One region of the Methylocystis iwaonis genome, then DNA from elsewhere that is predicted to be linked to it. Evidence: riboswitches for the same ligand, from Rfam matches in the RefSeq annotation. Region 1 holds a riboswitch; the other holds the start of a gene.
The links. Region 1 has a riboswitch for cobalamin ahead of QMG84_RS13600 (CbtB domain-containing protein). Riboswitches for the same ligand answer to the same signal wherever they lie in the genome.

Region 1 (10,441 bases):
CGCCTGCGTTATAAAAGCTTCGCTCTCGGGCTCCTTGAGGCTTGCGACGTAGAGGGCGTCAACCCTGAAACCACGGTCATTGAGCGCATCCGCGAGCGCGATGATCGGCGCAACATCGTCGGCAAGATAAAGCGAGCGATAGAAGACAATCGTCGCGCGCGGCGCCTCGCCCTCGGCTGCGCGACAGGCCTGCGTGAAACGGCCGGCATTGGCGACCGGAACGCTCTCGCGCCAATCGGTGGGGCGCCCGGCGAGCGTCGATGCGTAGGCCAGAAATGAGCGAAAATTATCGGGGCCGCCATCCTGGAAAAAACGCCAGATGCGATTGAGGGCTTGGGCATCTAGGATCGACGCCTGAGCGAGACGGATGTCCTCGACCGTGTCGCCCGGCACGATGGCGAGTGCAATATTGTGCGTGCGGGCCAGCGCTTCGAGTTGCTCGACGCCATAAGCCCAATAATCCTTGCCGCCCAGAAGCCGCACGACGATGAGCTTGGCGTGACGCGCGACTGTGTCGAGATAGAGATCGACGGAGTAGGGGTGTTTCAGTTGCGCGAGCGGTGCGCAGCGCAGGCTTGCAAGCCGCTCGTCGCGCACATGCAATCGCGCCAGCAGGCGCAGCTCGGAGTCGGAAAAAGACAGGAAGACAATGTCGGCCGGAGTCTGGCCGAGATCCGTCGCCGCGCCGGCGTCGTCGAGACTATGGAGATCGCGCGGCAGGAGGTGCATGGCGCCTCACGGCTGCGCGAGCATCGCGGCGATCGACTCGCGATCGAGTCCCTTTTCGCCGATCACGACGAGACGGCTCGCGCGTTCTTCGCCAGACTTCCAAGGGCGGTCGAAATGATGCTGAACGCGCGCGCCGACGCCCTGCACGAGAAGACGCATCGGCTTGCCGGCTACCTCGACGAAGCCTTTTACGCGCAGCACGTCGTGGGCGCGTGCGGCTTCAACGAGTTTCGTAACGAGCGCGGCGGGATCGGAGATTGCCGGAATGCTGACGACGAAACTGTCGAAGTCGTCGTGATCGTGCTCGGTCTCCGCGTCGTGATGCGAGGGGCGGTTCGCGAGATCGTCCTCAGCCGCCGCGGCGAGGCCGAGCAGCACGAGCGGATCGACGTGGCCATCGCGCACGCGCACGACTTTCACGCTCGCGCGCGCGCCTCGCGAAAGCTGCGCGGCGACCGCCGCTTCTTCCGCCTCGTCGAGTAGGTCGGTCTTGTTCAGAATGACGAGATCGGCGCAGGCGAGCTGATCCTCGAAGACTTCTTCGAGCGGATTGTCGTGATCGATCGTCTCGGTTTCGGCGCGCTCCTGCGCGATGGCGTCGAGGTCATCGGCAAAACGGCCTTCTGCGACCGCCTTGCCGTCGATGACGGCGATCACGCCGTCGACGGTGAGCTTCGAGCGGATGGCGGGCCAGTCGAAGGCCTTTACCAAAGGCTTCGGCAGCGCGAGGCCGGAGGTTTCGATGATGATATGCTCGGGCCGCTTCTCATGCGCGAGCAGCGCTTCGATCGCCGGCACGAAGTCGTCGGCGACGGTGCAGCACAGGCACCCATTCGCGAGCTCGACGATATTCTCCTCGGGGCAATTCTCGACACCGCAAGCGCGCAAGATATCGCCGTCAACACCGACGTCGCCGAATTCGTTGATGACAAGCGCTAGCCGGCGGTCGTGGGCGTTCTCCAGCACATGGCGGATGAGCGTCGTTTTGCCGGCGCCGAGAAAGCCGGTGATGATGGTCGCGGGGATTTTGGCGGCGCTCATGCGGCCTCCGTTTCGTCACGCGAGATGAGACGCCAGGACAGCCCCGCGAGCGCGCCGGCGAGGACCCAGCTCGCCGCCTGCACGGTCAGCGACGCGGCCGCGAAGCGCGCCGCAAGCTCCGCGGGGACGGTGCTTTCAGGCGTGGCGGCCGTCGGCCAGAAGAAATGCGGCGCGACAATCAGCGCGGCGCCGAAGATCTTGGCGGCGGGCGCGTCGAGGCGCAGCAAAGCGAAAAGCCCGGCGCCGGTCGAGGCGGCCGTCGCGAGCCACCAGATTTGGCGGCCCGCAAGATCGGTCTCCGCCGCGCCGGGGAGTTGCGGCGCGAGGCCGAGGCTCGTCGCGAGTCCGGTGGCGGCGAAGGCGCAGGCGCCCCAAAGCGCGGCGCGGCGCGGGCCGATCGACTCTCCCGAAAAAAGCATGCCGGCGAGCAGGATCAGCGCATAGCCGGCGGAGACGGCGACGGTTGCGAGGCTTGTCGCGACCGTGCGGCGCAGGCCCTCGAAGGCCGGGGCCGTGGCTTCGGCCGCGTCATGGGCGTGCTGCGCCGCCTCATAAACCTCGGCGGCGAGGATGAGTGGCGTAGTCGTCACGTGCTGCAGACCCGCGACCGCAAGGCCCGCAACAATGCCGGCGATGAGGCCGGCCGCCAACAGGCGCGCGATCACGGGTCGCGTGAAGGGCGGTCAGTGGCAGGGGAAGGAGAGCGCGTGGCGCGAATCATGCGCCGCGTCGTGCACGGTCTCGGAGTTTGCGAAGCCCGCGCCATAGACGAGGCCGAGGCCAACGATGAAAGCGACGAAAGCGGCCTTCAGCGTCTCCGCGCGAGAGCCGGAAATCGAACGAATAGCGGCAGTCTTGGTCGTCATATGAACGTCTCCCTGCCGCCCCACCGGCGGCGCATAATTCCGACAAGCGACGGCAGGTCTCCTGGCTTCCGGGTTACATCCGCGCCGCCTTCCCAAGCTTTTGGCTCAGTGGCCGATGGCGCAGCCTTCCCGGTTACAGTTGCGGGGGCAGCCGCGGTTTTGGGGACTCCCGCACCGCGTTCCCTTTTCGCCTCCTTGCGAAGGACCGTCACGCTCAGTCATATGCGCGCGTCACCTTTACGTCAAACGCCAAGGAGCGCGTCTTGGAAGAAGAGCAGGAAAAGGACGCGGCGCGCCGCCATCGCGAGAAGATGGAAAAGCGCAAGGCCGTGCAGGACGCGGAGGTCGCCGGCAAGACCATCGCACAAAAGGGCCTGCTGATGGTTCACACCGGCTCCGGCAAGGGCAAGTCCACCGCGGCCTTCGGATTGGCGCTGCGGGCGCTCGGCCATGGCTGGAAGGTCGGCGTCGTGCAATTCGGCAAGGGCGGGTGGCGGTCGGGCGAGCGCGAGATGCTGGAGAAGCTCGGGGAGGTCTCCTGGCATACGTTGGGGGAGGGCTTCACCTGGGAGACGCAGGACCGCGCGCGTGACGAGGCCGCGGCGCGGCGCGCCTGGGAGACGGCCTGCGCGCTGATGGATGATCCCGAGATTCGCCTGCTGGTGCTCGACGAGCTGAATATTTCGCTGCGCTACGATCACCTGCCGCTGGGCGAGGTTGTGGAAAGACTGGCCGCTCGTCGAGAAGGTCTCCATATCGTCGTGACCGGACGCAACGCCAAGCCGGAAATGATCGCGGCCGCCGACCTCGTGACGGAGATGACCTTGGTGAAGCACCATTTCGCAGCGGGCGTGAAGGCGCAGGAAGGCATCGAATTCTAATATGAGTTCCGCTTTGATTGGTCGGCGCCATTCCCGATCGCTCGCGCAGCGAGCGATCGGGAATCCAGAGCAAAACCAGCGTTTTTGCGGCTCTGGATCCCGATCGGGCCTTCGGCCCGTCGGGAATGACAAGCGCCAACGCAAGCTACTCAAACGGAAATAGTATAAAAAGCTCAGCCTTGGCGTCGTAGCAGGCGCTCCGCCGCGGCGCCGCGGGCATTGAAGAAGAACTGCGGCGCCGAGACGAGCGCACGCCAAAGCGCGGACGCTGATTTCACGACGGGCGTCAGCAGCATGCCGGCAACCGAATGCGGGTCGACGCCTTTTTCGTCGACGCCATAGGTCAGGCGCGGGTTTTTCTCCGTGGGGATCTCGAGCGTTCCGAACATCCAATCCCACACCGCGAGGACACTGCCGAGGTTGCGATTGAAATGCCTCGGGTCATTCGAATGATGGATTTGATGGTGGGCGGGGCTCAAAATCAAGCGGCCCCAGGCGCCGGAGAAGGGTATCCAGAACTGCGAATGCTGGAGATGCCCGATCGTCCAGAGAAAGCAGAGAAAGAGGATGTTCTTGCCGTCGACGGCAAACATATCCGTCGGCCGGTTGAAGAGCCAATGCAATGTGCCGGACGCGGCGCCGATGAAGGTCGCGAGCATATAGCCGAAGATGACATTGTCGATCGGGTGGTTTCTGAAATTGGTCAGCGGCGTCAGGACATCGGCCGTGTGATGGAGCTTGTGAAGCTCCCACAAGAAAGCAACCCGGTGCTTGAGATAATGGTCGAGAAAATAGCCGATCTCATAGGCCAGGAACAAAACTACGGTCGAGATCGCCTTGATCTGCAAATCGCTGAAGCTTGTGTTCCCCATGTGCCCGAATGCTTTGCCGAGGACCGAACTGACGCCCATCGCAATGACGTTCGACGAAATGACGAGGCCGCCGATCACCGCCGGCATGAAGATGACGCTGAGAACGAAGAGCTTCAGGTCTGCGTGAACAGACTCGCGCATCGCGAAATTCTTGGAGAAAATCGCGCGCGCCACCAGCGGCAGATTGGCGCGCCCCCGGCGCCGCAAGCGTCGATAAGCCAATGCGGCGAACCCCAAAGCGAAGGACGACGCCAGCGAATAGATCGAAAAGATCGAACCTGCCGAAAACAGCTCCGACGAAACTTGCCTTGCGGAAAAGCGGATCGCGCTGTTCAGGTCCATGGGAGCTATCTGGGCGGCTCGAAGTCGGCTCGCGGCGAAGCGTATTCGTAAGGCGCGATGGCGCCAAGGCGCTTTCCGAGGACGGACTTCCGCAAGTAGCTGCGCAGCTTGATATTTTTCGCGGCAGGACCGACCTCGACCATAAGGACGCCGAGCAGGATGAGAAGGCAGCCCAGGATGGCGGGGCCCGTCAGGCGTTCGGAGAGCAGCGCGGCGCCCGACAGGGCCGCGAAGACGCACTCGAGCGACATGATCAGAGCGGCTTCGGCCGGGGGCGTATATTTTTGCGCGACGATCTGCAGCGTGAAGGCGATTCCACCAGAGCAGAGGCCGGCATAGAGGATTGCCGGAAGCGCCACGGCCAATCCCTCCTGGGAGACAGGCTCGAAGCTGAGCCCGACAATGAGGCCGAGAAGAGTGGCGACGCCATATTGCGCGAAAGCCAGGAAGAATGGCCGGTCGGCGCGCGCCAGAAAGACCGGAACCAGGCTGATCCCGGCAGCCCAGGCGATGTCCGCGATCAGAACCAAAGCGTCGCCGCCGTTGAGCCCTTGAAAATGTCCGTGTTCCGTCAGGAGCCAGGCCCCTGCGACGGACACGGCGATCGCGGCCAGCACCACGGGTCTCGGCTTGGCTCCGGAGACCATCCAGACGATGAAGGGGACGAAGATCACATAGAGAGCGGTCAAAAACCCGCCGTTCGTCGCCGTGGTCGTGACAAGGCCGGTTTGTTGTAAGGTAGAGCCGACAAACAGGCAGAAGCCGATCAGGCCCGCAAGCGCCACATCCTGTTTTCTCAACCGCGGTTGAGCCTTTTTACGGTGCTCGTAGAAGGCCAGCGGCGCCAGCGCCATCCAGGAAACCAAAAAACGCGCGCCGACGAAACTGATCGGCCCCATGGTCCCATTGGCGTGTTTTTGCGCGATAAAAGCCGTTCCCCAAATGATCGAAACCGCCATAAGCAACAGATCGGCGCGCATTCGGGACATCAGCTTCCTTTGCCGTTTGAGCGCCGCGGCGGTCGTTCCATCTCGAGGAGACAGCGCCGGCCCGGCTGCTTGGTCGCGGCCAGCCCGCAAAAATGCGATCGGCGGCCAAAAATGCTGAAGCCGACGCCCGAACAAGTCGAGAGCGTCGGCTCCAAATCGATCTGCGCCGTTGCCGGGCCGATCGTGCTCCCAGACGACAAGACCGGGAGATCACCCCCCGGCAAGTCGTTCAGCAGGGGTATTACTGAATCATGCGCGCGGTAGAGCCGGTGCCGGCGGTGCCGAGAGCCTCGCGGTTGTTGCCCGTGCCGTTGGTGCCCTCGGGAGAGATCCAGTCCGGAACCCAGGTAAGAGCGACGACGACGAAGCCGACGAAGGCGGCGACCCAGATGAGCATCTTGCCGATGTCGCCGGAGCTGTGAACGTTGACAGCCATGCGTTTTCCCCCTGTTTGTTTTTTCTACCAGAATGCTTGCCGCATCGAGGTAACCCTAGCCCGATTCAAACCGCTTGGCAATCTGCGGGGAGAGCCTAATTTTGACGGCCAAAAATGCGATATTAAAGCGTATAATCAATCACTTAATGTGCGACAACTGGTCGCGGACAAAAAATTTTTTTAGGCCGTGGAACCCTAAGATTCGAGGCCTTTGAGAGGCCTCTCCGAAGCCCCGCCGCAGGTTGTTTCCACCCCGGGCAGGCGGCCTCGGGGCGGCCTTCTTGCAAATCCTCTTGCAAACCTTGCGGCGATCCCTATTGCTCCCTGCGGGCGCTTCGCATATAAGCGCGCGCATCCCACAGGCGAAGGTTATGCGGCGTCTGATCCAAGACGTCGTTTCCGGTGGCCGGTTTCCGGCCTCTTCACCTTGCTTTCGCCGAGGCTCAACCGGAGAAAAGTAAATGGCGCTTCCTGACTTCACCATGCGCGGCCTTCTCGAGGCGGGCGCTCACTTCGGCCACCAGTCGCATCGCTGGAACCCGAAGATGGCCCCCTTCATTTTCGGCGTGCGCAACAATATCCACATCATCGACCTCGCCCAGACCGTTCCGCTGCTGCATCAGGCGCTGAAGACGGTCTCCGACACGGTGGCCAAGGGCGGCCGCGTGCTGTTCGTCGGCACCAAGCGTCAGGCGCAAGATCAGATCGCCGACTCGGCCCGCCGCAGCGCGCAATATTACATCAACTCCCGCTGGCTCGGCGGCACGCTGACCAACTGGAAGACCATTTCGGGCTCGATCAATCGCCTGCGCAAGCTCGACGAGATGCTCTCGGCCGGCGCCCAGGGCGTGACGAAGAAGGAGCGCCTGCTCCTCACCCGCGAGCGCGACAAGCTGGAAAAGGCGCTCGGCGGCATCAAGGACATGGGCGGCACGCCCGACCTGATCTTTGTCATCGACACCAATAAGGAGCAGCTCGCGATCAAGGAGGCCAACCGCCTCAAGATCCCGGTGGTGGCGATCCTCGACACCAACTGCGATCCGGATGGCGTGACCTATCCCATCCCGGGCAATGACGACGCCGGCCGCGCCATCCAGCTCTACTGCGACCTGATCGCCCGCGCCGCGATCGACGGCATCTCCCGCAGCCAGGGCGCGCTGGGCGTCGATCTCGGCGAAGCCGAGGCTCCGGCCGTCGAGCCGGCCGTGGCCGGCGCCGAAAGCGGCGAGGCTTACGAGTCGGCCGAGGTCTTCGAGCTGCTCGCCGCCCCGCGCGGCGCCCCCGACGATCTCGCCAAGCTGAACGGCGTCGGCCCGCAGGTCGTCAAGAAGCTCAATGACGCCGGCGTGTTCCATTACTGGCAGATCGCCGCGATGACGCCGGGCGACGTCGAGAAGGTCGACGCCGATCTCAAGCTCAGCGGCCGCATCGCCCGCGATGGCTGGGTGGATCAGGCGCGCGCGCTTCTGTCCGCCTAAAGACTGACTGTCATCTTTCGCCATTACCTCGGGCGCCGGCTCATCCAGAGCCGGCGCCCGTCGCCATAAAGCCCCCGAGAGCCGGGAAGCCGTCGCCGCGGGCTTCCAGCCGGCCCCAACAGAAGGATTTCGACCATGGCCACGATTACCGCCGCCCTCGTCAAGGAACTGCGTGAGAGCACCGGCGCCGGCATGATGGACTGCAAGGCCGCGCTCACCGCGACCGAGGGCGAGTTCGAGGCCGCTGTCGACTGGCTGCGCAAGAAGGGCCTCTCCAAAGCCGCCAAGAAGGCCGACCGCGTGGCCGCCGAGGGCCTTGTCGCCGCGCTCACCGGCGACAAGAAGGGCGTCGTCGTCGAGGTGAACTCCGAGACCGACTTCGTTTCCCGTAACGCCGACTTCCAGACGCTCGTCAAGAACATCGCCGAAGTGGCGCTGGCGACCGGCAAGACCGACGCCGCTGAGCTCGGCGGAGAGGCTTATCCGGGCGGCGGCACGGTCGCCGAGAACATCACGACGTCTATCGCCACGATCGGCGAGAACCTCACGCTGCGCCGCGCGGCCGCGCTGACGGTGTCGGACGGCGTGGTCGGCCGCTATGTGCACGGCCAGGTCGTCGACGGCCAGGGCAAGATCGCGGTGATCGTCGCGCTGGAATCGACCGGCGACAAGGAAGTGCTGGCCAAGCTCGCGCGCGAGATCGCCATGCATGTCGCCTCGGCCAATCCGCAGGCGATGGACGCCTCTGGCCTCGACCCGGCGATTGTCGAGCGCGAGGCCAATCTGCTGCGCGAGAAGAACGCCGGCAAGCCCGAGAATGTGCTGGCGAAGATCGTCGAGTCCGGTGTCAAGACTTTCGCCAAGGAAGTCTGCCTGCTCGACCAGCCCTCGAACCACCCCGAGCATAATGGCAAGACCGTCGCCCAGGCGGTGAAGGAGCTCGAAGGCAAGGCCGGCGCGCCGATCGCCATCAAGGGCTTCGTCCGCTATGCGCTCGGCGAGGGCATCGAGAAGCAGACCAGCGATTTCGCGGCGGAAGTCGCGGCGGCCGCGAAGGGCTGAGCCAGAACGGGCTCCCACGCCATTTCCTCCCTTAAAGGGGAGGGCGCTTCGCAAGGCGTAATGAACAGAAACTAAAAGGCCGAGGCTCCAACCTCGGCCTTTTTTGTTGGTCTAACGCGCTTGGTTGCTTTTCCGCCCAAGCAGACATGCTCGCTGTGGCGCATAGGTCGGCGCCGCGCTGATGAGCCATTGCTGGCTCCTGAACGGGCGTTATCTCCGAACTGTTTAATCCGGCGACGACGCTCCCGCCTCGGCTGGGAGGCCCGGATCACGGAGGGAGAAAAATGACGATCCGTCCGGACCCCACCTTCCACGCCACCCCCAAGCTGGCGATGGAAGCGCCCCCTGAGCGATATGCCTACGTCCTGATGCTCAGTCCCAATTTTTCGCGTCCGGACTGCCTGGGCGTGGTCGACGTCGATTCGAGTTCCTCATCCTATGGAAAAATCGTCCACACGGTGGTGATGCCGAATAAGGGTGACGAATTTCATCATTTCGGCTGGAACGCCTGCTCATCCGCCTTGTCGCCCATGTCGGGCCACGCCTTTCTGGAACGCCGCTACCTCATCATCCCAGGTCTGCGGTCGTCGCGGATCTATGTGATCGACACTAAGCCGGACCCCACGCAGGCAAAGATCCACAAGATCATCGAGCCGGAGGAAGTCTTCCACAAGACCGGCTATTCGCGGCCGCACACGGTCCATTGCGGGCCGGAGGGCATTTATGTCTCCACCCTCGGCGGCGGCGGACCGGATGGGACCGATAGCCCGCCGGGTATCTTCATCATGGATTGCGAAACATTCGACGTGCTGGGCCGCTGGGAAATCGACCGAGGGCCGCAGGACAAGCATTACGATTTCTGGTGGAACCTCCCGCGGGATTACATGGTGACGAGCGAATGGGGGTTGCCGCCGCAGTTCGAGAACGGCCTGGTTCCAGACGATCTGCTCGGCAACAGATATGGACATCGGCTGCATTTCTGGGATTTGCGTGCGCGTCGCAACGTCCAGACGATCGACCTGGGCGCCAACCATCAGATGGCCCTCGAAGTCCGGCCAGCGCACGACCCCATAAAGGAATACGGCTTTGTTGGCGTCGTGGTGGACACGACCAACCTCGAGGGCTCGATCTGGACGTGGTGGCGCGAGGGCGGCACGTTCCGTTGCGAGAAGACAGCCGTCATTGCGCCGGAGCCGGCAGATAAAGATCAGCTTCCCCCATTGCTTCAGCCCTTCGCCGCCGTTCCGCCATTGGTCACCGACATCGACCTCTCGCTCGATGACCGATTCCTCTATGTGTCCTGCTGGGGCACGGGCGAGATGCGCCAATACGACGTCAGCGACCCGAGGGCGCCCAAGCTGGCTGGCTCGACGCATATCGGCGGCATTGTCCGACGGACGCCCCATCCGAATGGCAATACATTTGCCGGCGGCCCCCAGATGATCGAGATCAGCCGCGACGGGAAGCGGGTCTACTGGACGAACTCGCTCTATTCGACCTGGGACGACCAGTTCTTTCCTGAGGGAGTGCCAGGCGCGATGGTCAAAGCCGACGTCGGGACTGATGGCGGCGTCACGTTGGACAAGAAATTCTGGGTCGAATTTCCGGATGGATACAGGTCACATCAAATCCGCCTCGAAGGCGGCGACTGCTCAACCGACTCCTTTTGCTATCCGTCCGTCTGAAGGTGGGCCACGTTCAATGGAGCACGGCGGACCTTTGGCTGGCCGTGGTCGCCAGCGGCC
Region 2 (10,441 bases), 1.7 Mb from region 1:
TCTCCGAGATGAATTGCGTGCGTAAGCACCTCTCGGCCATCAAGGGCGGCCGTCTCGCCCGCGCGGCGGCGCCTGCGCGCGTCGTGGCGCTGATGATTTCCGACGTGCCGAATGATGATCTTTCCGTCATCGCCTCCGGCCCCACCGTGCCCGACCCCACGACGCGCGCGGACGCGCTTGCGGTCATCGCCAAATATAAGATCGACGCGCCGGCCGCCGTGCTGAAGCACCTCGCGAGCCCGGATTGCGAAACGCCCAAGCCCGGCGACGCCATTTTCAGCCGCGTCGAAAACATCCTCATCGCGACGCCGCAAGGCTCGCTGGACGCCGCCGCGGCCGTCGCCAAGGCTGCGGGCTTTACGCCTTGCATCCTCGGCGATCTCGAAGGCGAATCGCGCGACGTGGCGCTGGTTCACGCCGGCGTCGCCAAGCAGATCGCGCTCCACAACCAGCCGTTCCAGCCGCCCGTCGCCATCATCTCCGGCGGTGAGACGACCGTCACTGTGCGCGGCAATGGCAAGGGCGGCCGCGACGCGGAGTTCCTGCTGGGGCTGACGCTGGCGCTGGAAGGCTTCGGCGGCATCTCCGCCATCGCTTGCGACACCGACGGCATCGATGGCGTCGAGACCAACGCCGGCGCCATCATGACGCCCGACAGCTTCGCCCGCGCGCAGGCCAAGGGCGTCGATCTCAAGGCGCTCTTCGCCAACAATGACGCCTTCACGGCCTTCGAGGCGCTCGGCGATCTCGTGGTGACGGGGCCGACGCGCACCAACGTCAACGACTTCCGCGTGATCCTTGTGCCGAAGCAGGGCTGACGTCGCGCGTCGCAGGCCCCTTTGGGAGCCTGCGTATGATTTCCGTCGAACAGCTCACATGGGGCTGTGTCATTCCCGGCGGGCTGAAAGCCGGACCGAGAATCCAGAGCCATAAGACCGTCATTGCGAGCGAAGCGAAGCAATCCAGGGCAGCGGATGCGGCACTGGATTGCTTCGTCGGCTCCGCCTCCTCGCAATGACGGCGGTAATTCCGGTCGCTCGTTTTGTGAGCGTCGGGATCACCACCGAACCAATCAAGCGGCTCTCGTATTACAGGCATCACTTTCTTTTCGTCCGGTTGCAATCGAGCCGAGGCTATTTCGCATGCGGCTTGCGATGACTCGCATCAACCAGCTTGACACAGCCTCGCGGGCCCTATTCATTCAAGACAACGGTTCCTTTCGGATCAAAAGGGAATGCGGTGCGGGCTCCGGCCCAATGCCGCAACTGCCCCCGCAACTGTGAGCGGTGAGCGTGAAGCCAAGCGGCCACTGGGCGCAAGCTCGGGAAGGCGGCCTCACGTGACGACCCGCAAGTCAGGAGACCTGCCGTTGTTCGTGGTCACGCGCGAAAGCGCCGGGCGGGGTGCACCGGGGCGGTCATCGGCTCTTGTCGTGATGCGACGAGGTTGTGGCCATTCGCAGTGACGGTCCACGTCCGCTGCGAGTCAGCCCATGTTTTCGCGCCGCCGTTTTGGCCTGCTTCTCTCTGTCACCGTTGTTCTCTCGAACGCCGCTTCCGCCCAGCAGGCGTTGCCAACCATCAGCATTGGCGCGCGCCCATCCGCGCGTCCTGCGGCGCGCGTGACGACGCCCGCTCACCCACGACAGCCTCCGCCCTCATCGCCGCTCATCGCCACCGCGCCCGCAGCGAGCGAGCTTGCCGGGCCTACGCCGCCACCCATCACTGCATCGAGCGAGAAGTTCTTCACCGGCAAGGAAGTCAATTCCATCCCCTTCGCGCGCCCTGGCGAGGCGCTGGAGATCGTGCCCGGCCTCGTCGTCACGCAGCACTCGGGGGACGGCAAGGCCAACCAATATTTCCTGCGCGGCTTCAACCTCGACCACGGTTCCGATCTCGCGCTTTATCTCGATGGCATGCCGCTCAATATGCGCACGCATGGGCACGCCCAGGGCTATGCGGATTCGAATTTTCTCATCCCCGAGCTGCTCGGTTACGTGCTTGCCCGCAAGGGGCCATATGACGCGCAGGACGGGGACTTCGCCTCGGCCGGCTCGGTCTATCTCCAATATAAGGACAAGATCGAGAAGGGCTTTTATCAGATCACCGGCGGCAATTTCGGTTACGGGCGCGCACTCGCCGTCGCGCCTTACAAGGATTTTGCCGGAGGCTCGGCCTATGGCGCCGTCGAGTCGCAATATTACAACGGGCCCTGGGAGCGCGGCGACAATCTGCGCAAGATCAACAGCGTGTTTCGCTGGTCGCGCGGCGCGCAGGAAGACGGCGCGTCCGTCACCTTCATGGGCTACGCCAATAAGTGGTATGCGACCAACCAGATTCCGCAACGCGCGGTCGTCGGCGGTCTTATCCCGCTATGGGGAACGCTGAACCCGACGGATGGCGGCGACACCACACGCTTCTCGTTTTCCGCGCGCTGGAGCCAGACGGAAGGCAATCACGCGAGCCGCGTTGAAGCCTATCTCGTCCGCTCGACGCTCGATATCTACAACGACTTCACCTATTTTCTCGCGAACCCCAATCTCGGCGATCAATTCCGCCAGTTCGATCGGCGCTGGATCGCAGGCGTCGATGCCCAGCACAAGATCAAATGGGACAGTTTCGGCCTGCCGATCGAGACGCGCATCGGCTTGCAGGGCCGCTATGACGATATTCGCCTCGGCTTGCAGAACTCATTCCGCCGCACGCCCTATGAGACGGTCCGCAACGATGCGGTCGGCGAGGGCAGCATCAGCTTCTGGACCGATACGAGCGTGCGCTGGACGCCTTGGTTGAAGACCATCGCGGGCGGGCGGTTCGATTATTACAACGCCAACGTCACTTCGCTGCAATCGCTCTGGGGCGCGCCGGTCGTGGCGGCGAGCACAGGCGCGCCCGCCTTCTTATGGACAGGCCCGTGGAACAGCGGCTCGAAGGACGCTGCGCTATTCAGCCCCAAAGCGTCCATCATTCTCGGCCCCTGGGCGAAGACGGAACTCTTCGCCAATTACGGCGAGGGCTTCCACTCGACCGATGCACGCGGCGCGGCGCAGAGATTCGACACTTCTGCTTTATCGGATCAAGATACATTCCTGCGCGTGGCGCCCATTCCGCTGCTCGTGAAATCACGCGGCGCCGAAATTGGGGCGCGCACGAAATTCATCGAGGGGCTCGATTCGAGCATCAGCTTCTTCTGGCTCAATCTCGACTCCGAGAACCAATTCGAAGGCGACAGCGGCACGACGACATACGGCCGTCCGAGCCGCCGCTACGGCGTCGAGATCGCCAATCACTATCGGCCCCTCTCCTGGATCAATTTCGACGGCGACGTGGCGCTGGCGCATGCGCGCTATCGCGGCTTTGACACGGCGCAGGCGCTCGCCTATGCCGATCTGCTGACGCCGGAGGCTGTTCCTTACGGAACCTTCCTCGGCAATGCGCCGGGGAATTTCCTGCAAAACGCCGTCGCCGTGACGGCGATGGGCGGGCTGGAGCTGGGTGAGGCGACGGGCTGGTTCGGGGCGATCAAATATCGCTACATCGGCTCCCGCCCGCTGACCGAAGACGGTTTTCTGAAATCGCCCGCGACGGGCACGGTCAATGCGAGGCTCGGCTATCGCTGGTCCGATGGCTGGCGGTTGCAGTTAGACGCCTTCAACATCTTCAACTCGCGCTCCGACCAGATCACCTATGGCTATGGCTCGCTGTTGCCGAGCGATCCGCTCTACGGCCAGTGCCGCGCGGGCGTCGCGCCGGGCGCAGTCTGCGCCATCGGCGTGATGGACCGCCACTTCAAGCCCGTGGAGCCGCCCGCTGTGCGCGTGACCTTCTCGGGGCCATTGAACTTCGATACGTCGGTGACAAAGCTGCCGGATGTAGCGGAGCCTTTCCGAGCGTTTTCGAACTAACGCCCAGTGATGGGGCCGACGCGCACCAATGTGAACGGCTTCCGCGTGGCCTTGGCGTCGAACCAGGGCTGACGCCGAGCGCGTGGGGGAGTGCCCATTTGGGAGCCCCCCACGCGCCGTAAAGACGGCTCGCTCGACATGCGGTTGTCAAAAGGCCTTGCCTCATCTGCCGGCGGCGCCTTCTCACGGTGCCAATCCTCCAATTGCTGAAAGGCTCGAAAGCTCAGCTTGTTTTCTTGCGCAGGTGAATGTTCTATCGGTTTAGTTCTATTTTGATAGCCGCGCCTGACAGGCTAAGTTCAGCCGCTCAGCTAATGGAGGGATTTTGTTTAATCTCTTAATGAAGAGCGTCCCCTGGGAAAGCGGGCGTGACACACTCCCTCTTGATCGCCTATTTGAGTATACCAATGAGGCTATAGCCGCTGATTTTAAGGAGGGCCCAACTGTCCTGTTCGATAAGCTGATCAGGTTTCCCTGCCTTTTCATGCAGGAAGGAAGAGGAGATGAACTCGCCTATACAGGGACAATCACCCGCGCCCGCATCGCCGGCGCAGAAATCTCCATAGAATACACATTGGATTCAGATGTCCCGCCATTTCTGAATAGCACCATATACAATCGAAGAATTGAATTCGACATGCCGCGCGATTTCGAGTTTTCGCGAAATCACTGGGCTGTGAAAGACATCGATCTTTATCGCGTGCTCCTGCGAAATTTCCAGCCGAGACGACAGCGGCCTACTGTGTTCACGATACCTGAGCAGGAGAAGATAGAGCCTGTCCTCGTGGCGGTGATGATGCCATTCGACGCGGGTTTTGGCGCGGTTTATGATGCTCTGCGCACAACCGTTGAGAGGACGGGCCTCCGCTGTCGTCGCGCCGACGAGATTTGGGAAAATCCCGCGATCATCCAGGACATCGTGTCGTTGATAGACAGATCGCGTGTCGTTGTCTGCGATTGCACCGGTAGAAACCCCAACGTATTCTATGAAATCGGTATCGCACACACTTTGGGCCGGGAGGTCATTTTAATCACACAAACCGACGCCGATATTCCATTTGACCTTCGGCACCTACGCTATGTCCGTTATCTTAACAATGCCGAGGGCCGCGAACAGCTTTCTGTTCAGCTAGCGGCACGAATTAATACGCTGCTTGGAAACGATTAGGTCGGCGCTAGTCGCAGCCCTGTCGTGGCACCTGAGCAACCGACATTCTGCGTGCTGCCTAGCACCCATCCTGGTGCCGGGCAGATCCGCTTCTGGCGCCATGACTCATCGCGATCTTAGAAAAGAACGCATCGCCAGCGTCAGCGACTGGCCGTGGCTGTTACGGCGTATTTCTACAACGGGATTTAATGGCGAGAGAGACGGGGCTCGAACCCGCGACCTCCGGCGTGACAGGCCGGCGCTCTAACCAACTGAGCTACTCCCCCGCGCGGCGCGTTGTTCGCGCGAGGACTGCGGGATAGGGCAGCGGGATTTGGATGTCAAGCGCTTGTCGCACGAAAGGCGCCGAACGCTTTTCTTTCCCCTCGCGCTGGGCTAAGCCATGCCGCATGGCGACCCCCGGTTTCCCTAGCGTCGCGGCGAAAAGACCCCGTTCATGACAGATTATCCACAGGCCGGCGACGATCGGCCGAGCGAAAGCGACATCCGCCGTCGGCGCATCCGGATTCGCGCCTGGCGGCGCGGCATGCGGGAGCTCGACATCCTCATGGGCAACTTCGTCGACGCGCGAATCGACGCGCTCTCCGAGGCGGAGCTGGGCGAGCTCGAATTGCTGCTCGATCTTCCCGACGCGGAGCTTTTGAGCTGGCTTGCGGGCGGCGCCGAGCCGCCGCAAGAGCGGGACACGGCCCTACTTAAGGCCATCATCGCCTTCCACACGCACGACGGACCGATTCATTGAATAAGACGGCCCTGAAGACCAAGGGCGCGGCCAGCGCGCTGGAGAGCGCGCGGGCGCGCCTCGCCAAGGGCGAGAAGCTGCTGTTCGCCCATGCGCCGGAAGGCTTCGACGCTTTTCTTTGCGCCGATCTCGCCCGCGCGCTGGCGCGGCAGGCCGAGGGGCGCCCGGCCGTCTTCGTCCATGTCGCGCGCGACGCGGGCCGCTCGGCCGCCTTCCGCGACGCGCTGCGCTTCGCCAATCCGGACGTCGAGATATTGGACATCCCCGGCTGGGACTGCCAGCCTTATGACCGCGTCTCTCCGCACGCCAATATCGTCGCGCGCCGCATGACCGCGCTGTCGCGCCTCGCGCGCGCCAGCTCCTCGGCTGAGCGCCCGCGCATTGTCACGACGACTGCCGATTGCCTGCTGCAGCGCGTGCCGCCGAAGAAAATGATCGCGGCGGAAAGTTTCTCGGCCGCGCCGGGTAATGTGGTGAAGCTCGACGAGCTGGCGTTGTGGCTCGAAGCGAATGGCTTTCTACGCGCCAGCACGGTGCACGAGACCGGCGAATACGCCCAGCGCGGCGGCTTGATCGATCTCTTTCCGCCGGGCATGCCGGCGCCGATCCGTCTCGACTTCTTCGGCGACACGCTGGAATCGATCCGCAGCTTCGATCCCGAGACGCAGCGCGCCACCGGCCAATTGCGCGCGCTCGATCTCACGCCGATGAGCGAGTTGCGGCTCACCTCCGACACAATGCGCCGCTTTCGCCAGAATTACGCGGCGCGCTTTGGCGGCCAGACGCGCGGCGACGCGCTTTACGAGGCGGTGAGCGAGGGCCGGCGCCATCACGGCATGGAGCACTGGCTGCCGCTCTTCTATGAGCGGATGGACACGCTCTTCGATTATCTCGGCGAAGCGCCTTTGATGCTCGATGCGCTGGTCGAAGAAGCGGCGGGCGAGCGCGTGAAGCAGGTCGCCGATTATTACGACGCCCGCAAGGAGGCGCATGATCTCGATCCCGCCAACTCCAATTACAAGCCGCTGGAGCCGAGCGCGCTTTATCTGAAACTGGATGAGTGGCGCGACGCGCTGGCCGAGCGCGCCAACGCGCAATTCTCGCCTTTCGCCTCCGAGCGCGCCGACGCCATCGATTGCGGCGCGCGGGTGGGTCGCGATTTCGCGCCCGAGCGCAATGAGCCGGAAGTGAACGTCTTCCAGACCGCGGCGGATCATGTGCAGGCTCTGCGCGGCGCCGGCAAGGCGGTCGTTGTCGCCGGCTGGTCGGATGGCTCCTGCGAGCGTCTTGGCCATGTGCTGCAGGAGCATGGGCTCAAGGAGCTTGCGCTCGTTGGCTCCCTGCCGGCTGCACTGGCGAAAGGGCAGGGGAGCGTCTCGCTCGCCGTGCTCGGCGTGGAACATGGCTTCGAGACCGACGCTTATGCGCTGGTGGGCGAGCAGGACATTCTCGGCGATCGTCTCGTGCGCCGGCGGCGCAAGCGTAAGGCCGAGAACCTGCTCGGCGAAGTCGCGGCGCTCACGGCGGGCGATCTCGTCGTGCATGTCGATCACGGCATCGGCCGCTTCGTCGGCCTCGAGACGATCACCGCCGCCGGCGCGCCACATGATTGTCTGGAGCTGCATTACGCGGGCGGCGACAAGCTCTATCTGCCCGTCGAGAACATCGAGCTTCTGACCCGTTACGGCGGCGAAGACACCGACGCGCAGCTCGACAAATTGGGCGGCGTCGGCTGGCAGACGCGCAAGGCGCGGCTGAAGAACCGCATCCGCGAAATGGCGAAGGGCCTCATCGCCATCGCCGCGCAGCGGCAATTGCGTCAGGCGCCCAAGCTCATTCCGCCAGAAGGCGTCTGGGACGAATTCTGCGCGCGCTTCCCCTATGACGAGACCGAAGACCAGCTCGCCGCGATCGAGGCCGTTCTCGACGATCTCGCTTCGGGTCGGCCGATGGATCGGCTCGTTTGCGGCGACGTCGGCTTTGGGAAGACGGAAGTCGCGCTGCGCGCCGCTTTCTGCTCGGCCATCAATGGCAAGCAGGTCGCGGTCGTCGCGCCGACGACGCTGCTGGCGCGCCAGCACTACAAGACGTTCACCGAACGCTTCGCCGGCTTGCCGATCAAGATCGGACGGCTGTCGCGCATGGTGGGAACCGCGGAAGCGCGCGAGACCAAGAAGGAGCTTGGCGAAGGCAAGGTCGAAATTCTCGTCGGCACCCATGCGATATTGGGCAAGGGCGTCAATTTCTCCGACCTCGGCCTCGTCATTATCGACGAGGAGCAGCATTTCGGCGTCGGCCACAAGGAGCGCTTGAAGGAGCTGCGCGCCGAAGTGCATGTGCTGACGCTTTCCGCGACGCCCATTCCGCGCACGCTGCAACTCGCCATGACGGGCGTGCGCGAACTGTCGCTCATCACCACGCCGCCGGTCGATCGCCTCGCCGTGCGCAGCTTTATCTCGCCTTTCGATCCGCTGATCGTGCGCGAAGCCTTGTTGCGCGAGCGCTATCGCGGCGGACAGGCGTTCTTCGTCTGCCCGCGCATCGAGGATCTGGAAGAGGCGGCCGCTTTCCTGCGCGAGAATTTGCCGGAGGCAAAATTCGTCATCGCACATGGGCAGATGAGCCCGAGCGAGCTCGAAGACAAAATGTCGGCCTTCTACGACGGCAAGTTCGACATTCTGCTCTCGACGACGATCGTCGAATCCGGCCTCGACATTCCTTCCGCCAACACGCTGATCGTGTGGCGCGCCGATATGTTCGGCCTTGCGCAGCTCTATCAATTGCGCGGGCGCGTGGGCCGTTCCAAGACGCGCGCTTACGCGCTCTTCACTACGCCGGCCAATCGCACCATCACGCCGCAGGCGCAGAAACGTCTCGAAGTGCTGCAATCGCTCGATACGCTGGGCGCCGGCTTCCAGCTCGCGAGCCACGATCTCGACATTCGCGGCGCCGGCAATCTGCTGGGCGACGAACAGTCGGGGCATATCAAGGAAGTCGGCTACGAGCTGTATCAGCAGATGCTCTCGGACGCGATCACGCTGCTGAAAGCGGGCGTCGAGGAGCCGGAAGAGGAAGTGTGGTCGCCGACCATCGCCATCGGCGCGCCGGTGACGATACCGGAGGATTACATCCCCGACCTCACGCTGCGCCTGCAGCTCTACCGGCGTCTCTCGACTCTGGAGACCGACCAGGACATCGAGGCCTTCGCCGCCGAGATGATCGACCGCTTCGGCCCTATTCCGCCGGAGGTGGAGCAGCTTCTCGAAATCGTCGCGATCAAGGCGATGTGCCGCCGCGCCCATGTCGAAAAGGTCGACGCGGGCCCGAAGGGCGTCATCATCGCCTTCCGCGACAATCTCTTCGCGGACCCTGCCGGGCTCGTGCGCTATGTCGCAGAGCAGGGCGCCTCGGCCAAGGTCCGGCAGGATATGCGCATCGTCTTCATCCGCGAATTCGACACGATGAAGCAGCGTCTCGCCGGCACGCGGCGTATCCTGCGCGCGCTCGTCGGCATTGCGGAGAAAAAGCCGAGCTGACGCGCGATCGACTCTTCGCCTGCAGCATTTCTGATAGCGCTTCGTGCGGCCGCTCTCGAGCGGCCGCATTTGTTTTTTGGCTTTGAAACCTGCCGCCTCCCGACCGATTTGACACGCGACAATAAGCGGGGCGCCGCCGAACGGCGTTCTGTGGCATTGTTTGAGATGGCGCGGCGGCCAAGACGCACTCAGGAACGAGGGAGAGAAAAATGAGAGCTCCGGCCATTTTTATGACGACGAGCGCGACCGCGCTTACGCTCGCCTGCAGCCTGGTTCTGGCGCGCGCCGAGCCAGTAGACCATTCAGCGCATGGAGCCGCCGCGCCCGCGCCGGTTCAATGGATCGACCCCGGCAAGGCGCAGACTCCCCCCGCCACCGTCGCTGAAGCGCCAACCGGCGATGCGTCGAAATCGGATGAGCACGCGGGCCACCATGGCGGCGGCGAAGGCATGGGCGGCATGGGACACGGCGGCGGCATGATGGGCGGCATGGGCGGCATGATGGGCGGAATGAACCACGGCGGCGGCGCAGAGCATGGCGCAGGCGCCGGCATGGGCGCCATGATGGGCAAGATGATGCACAAGATGATGTGCGGCTTCACCGAGCATCTCGATGGACGCCTTGCCTATCTGAAGGCGGAGCTGAAGCTGACCGATCAGCAGCAGCCGGCGTGGAACAGCTTCGCCGACGCGTGGCGCGCCGTGGCGCAGAAGGCGCAAACGATTTGCGCGGCCGCGGAGGAGGCGCCGGATCATTCCAAGCCGTCGGTGCTCGCCAAGCTCTCGATGATGGAAAAGCACATGGCGAACCATCTCGAGATCGTGCGCGCGCAAAAGGCGGCGATCGAGCCGCTTTTCACCGCGCTTTCCGACGAGCAGAAGAAGATCGCCAGCGAAACCATGACGGGCATCATGAAGGTCGGCAAGTCCATGGGCGACGGCGGCATGATGGGTGGAATGATGGGGGGCATGGGCGGCATGATGGGCCACAGCGGCGGCGGCATGCAGCACTGAGACCAATCTAACGCCCGCCGTTATTGCAAGCGGAGCGAAGCAATCCAGGGCCGCGATGGGGCTCTGGATTGCTTCGTC

Region 2: it holds a riboswitch for cobalamin, as region 1 does, so the genes downstream of both, QMG84_RS03670 (TonB-dependent receptor domain-containing protein) here and QMG84_RS13600 (CbtB domain-containing protein) in region 1, are expected to answer to the same signal.

Annotation. Positions count from the first base shown of each region.
Region 1 is NZ_AP027142.1:2,815,301-2,825,741, reverse strand. Features, by position in the region: gene cobN (cobaltochelatase subunit CobN) at 1-729, opposite strand, end outside; gene cobW (cobalamin biosynthesis protein CobW) at 736-1,770, opposite strand; gene QMG84_RS13605 (CbtA family protein) at 1,767-2,435, opposite strand; gene QMG84_RS13600 (CbtB domain-containing protein) at 2,454-2,636, opposite strand; cobalamin riboswitch at 2,671-2,861, opposite strand; gene cobO (cob(I)yrinic acid a,c-diamide adenosyltransferase) at 2,948-3,517, shown strand; gene QMG84_RS13590 (sterol desaturase family protein) at 3,691-4,731, opposite strand; gene QMG84_RS13585 (DMT family transporter) at 4,737-5,720, opposite strand; gene QMG84_RS13580 (hypothetical protein) at 5,962-6,156, opposite strand; gene QMG84_RS13575 (30S ribosomal protein S2) at 6,618-7,634, shown strand; gene tsf (translation elongation factor Ts) at 7,770-8,696, shown strand; gene QMG84_RS13565 (selenium-binding protein SBP56-related protein) at 8,981-10,381, shown strand; gene QMG84_RS13560 (hypothetical protein) at 10,384-10,441, shown strand, end outside.
Region 2 is NZ_AP027142.1:763,522-773,962, forward strand. Features, by position in the region: gene QMG84_RS03665 (glycerate kinase type-2 family protein) at 1-818, shown strand, start outside; cobalamin riboswitch at 1,194-1,385, shown strand; gene QMG84_RS03670 (TonB-dependent receptor domain-containing protein) at 1,493-3,904, shown strand; gene QMG84_RS03675 (hypothetical protein) at 4,230-5,072, shown strand; tRNA gene QMG84_RS03680 (tRNA-Asp) at 5,262-5,338, opposite strand; gene QMG84_RS03685 (FAD assembly factor SdhE) at 5,509-5,814, shown strand; gene mfd (transcription-repair coupling factor) at 5,811-9,350, shown strand; gene QMG84_RS03695 (Spy/CpxP family protein refolding chaperone) at 9,560-10,363, shown strand.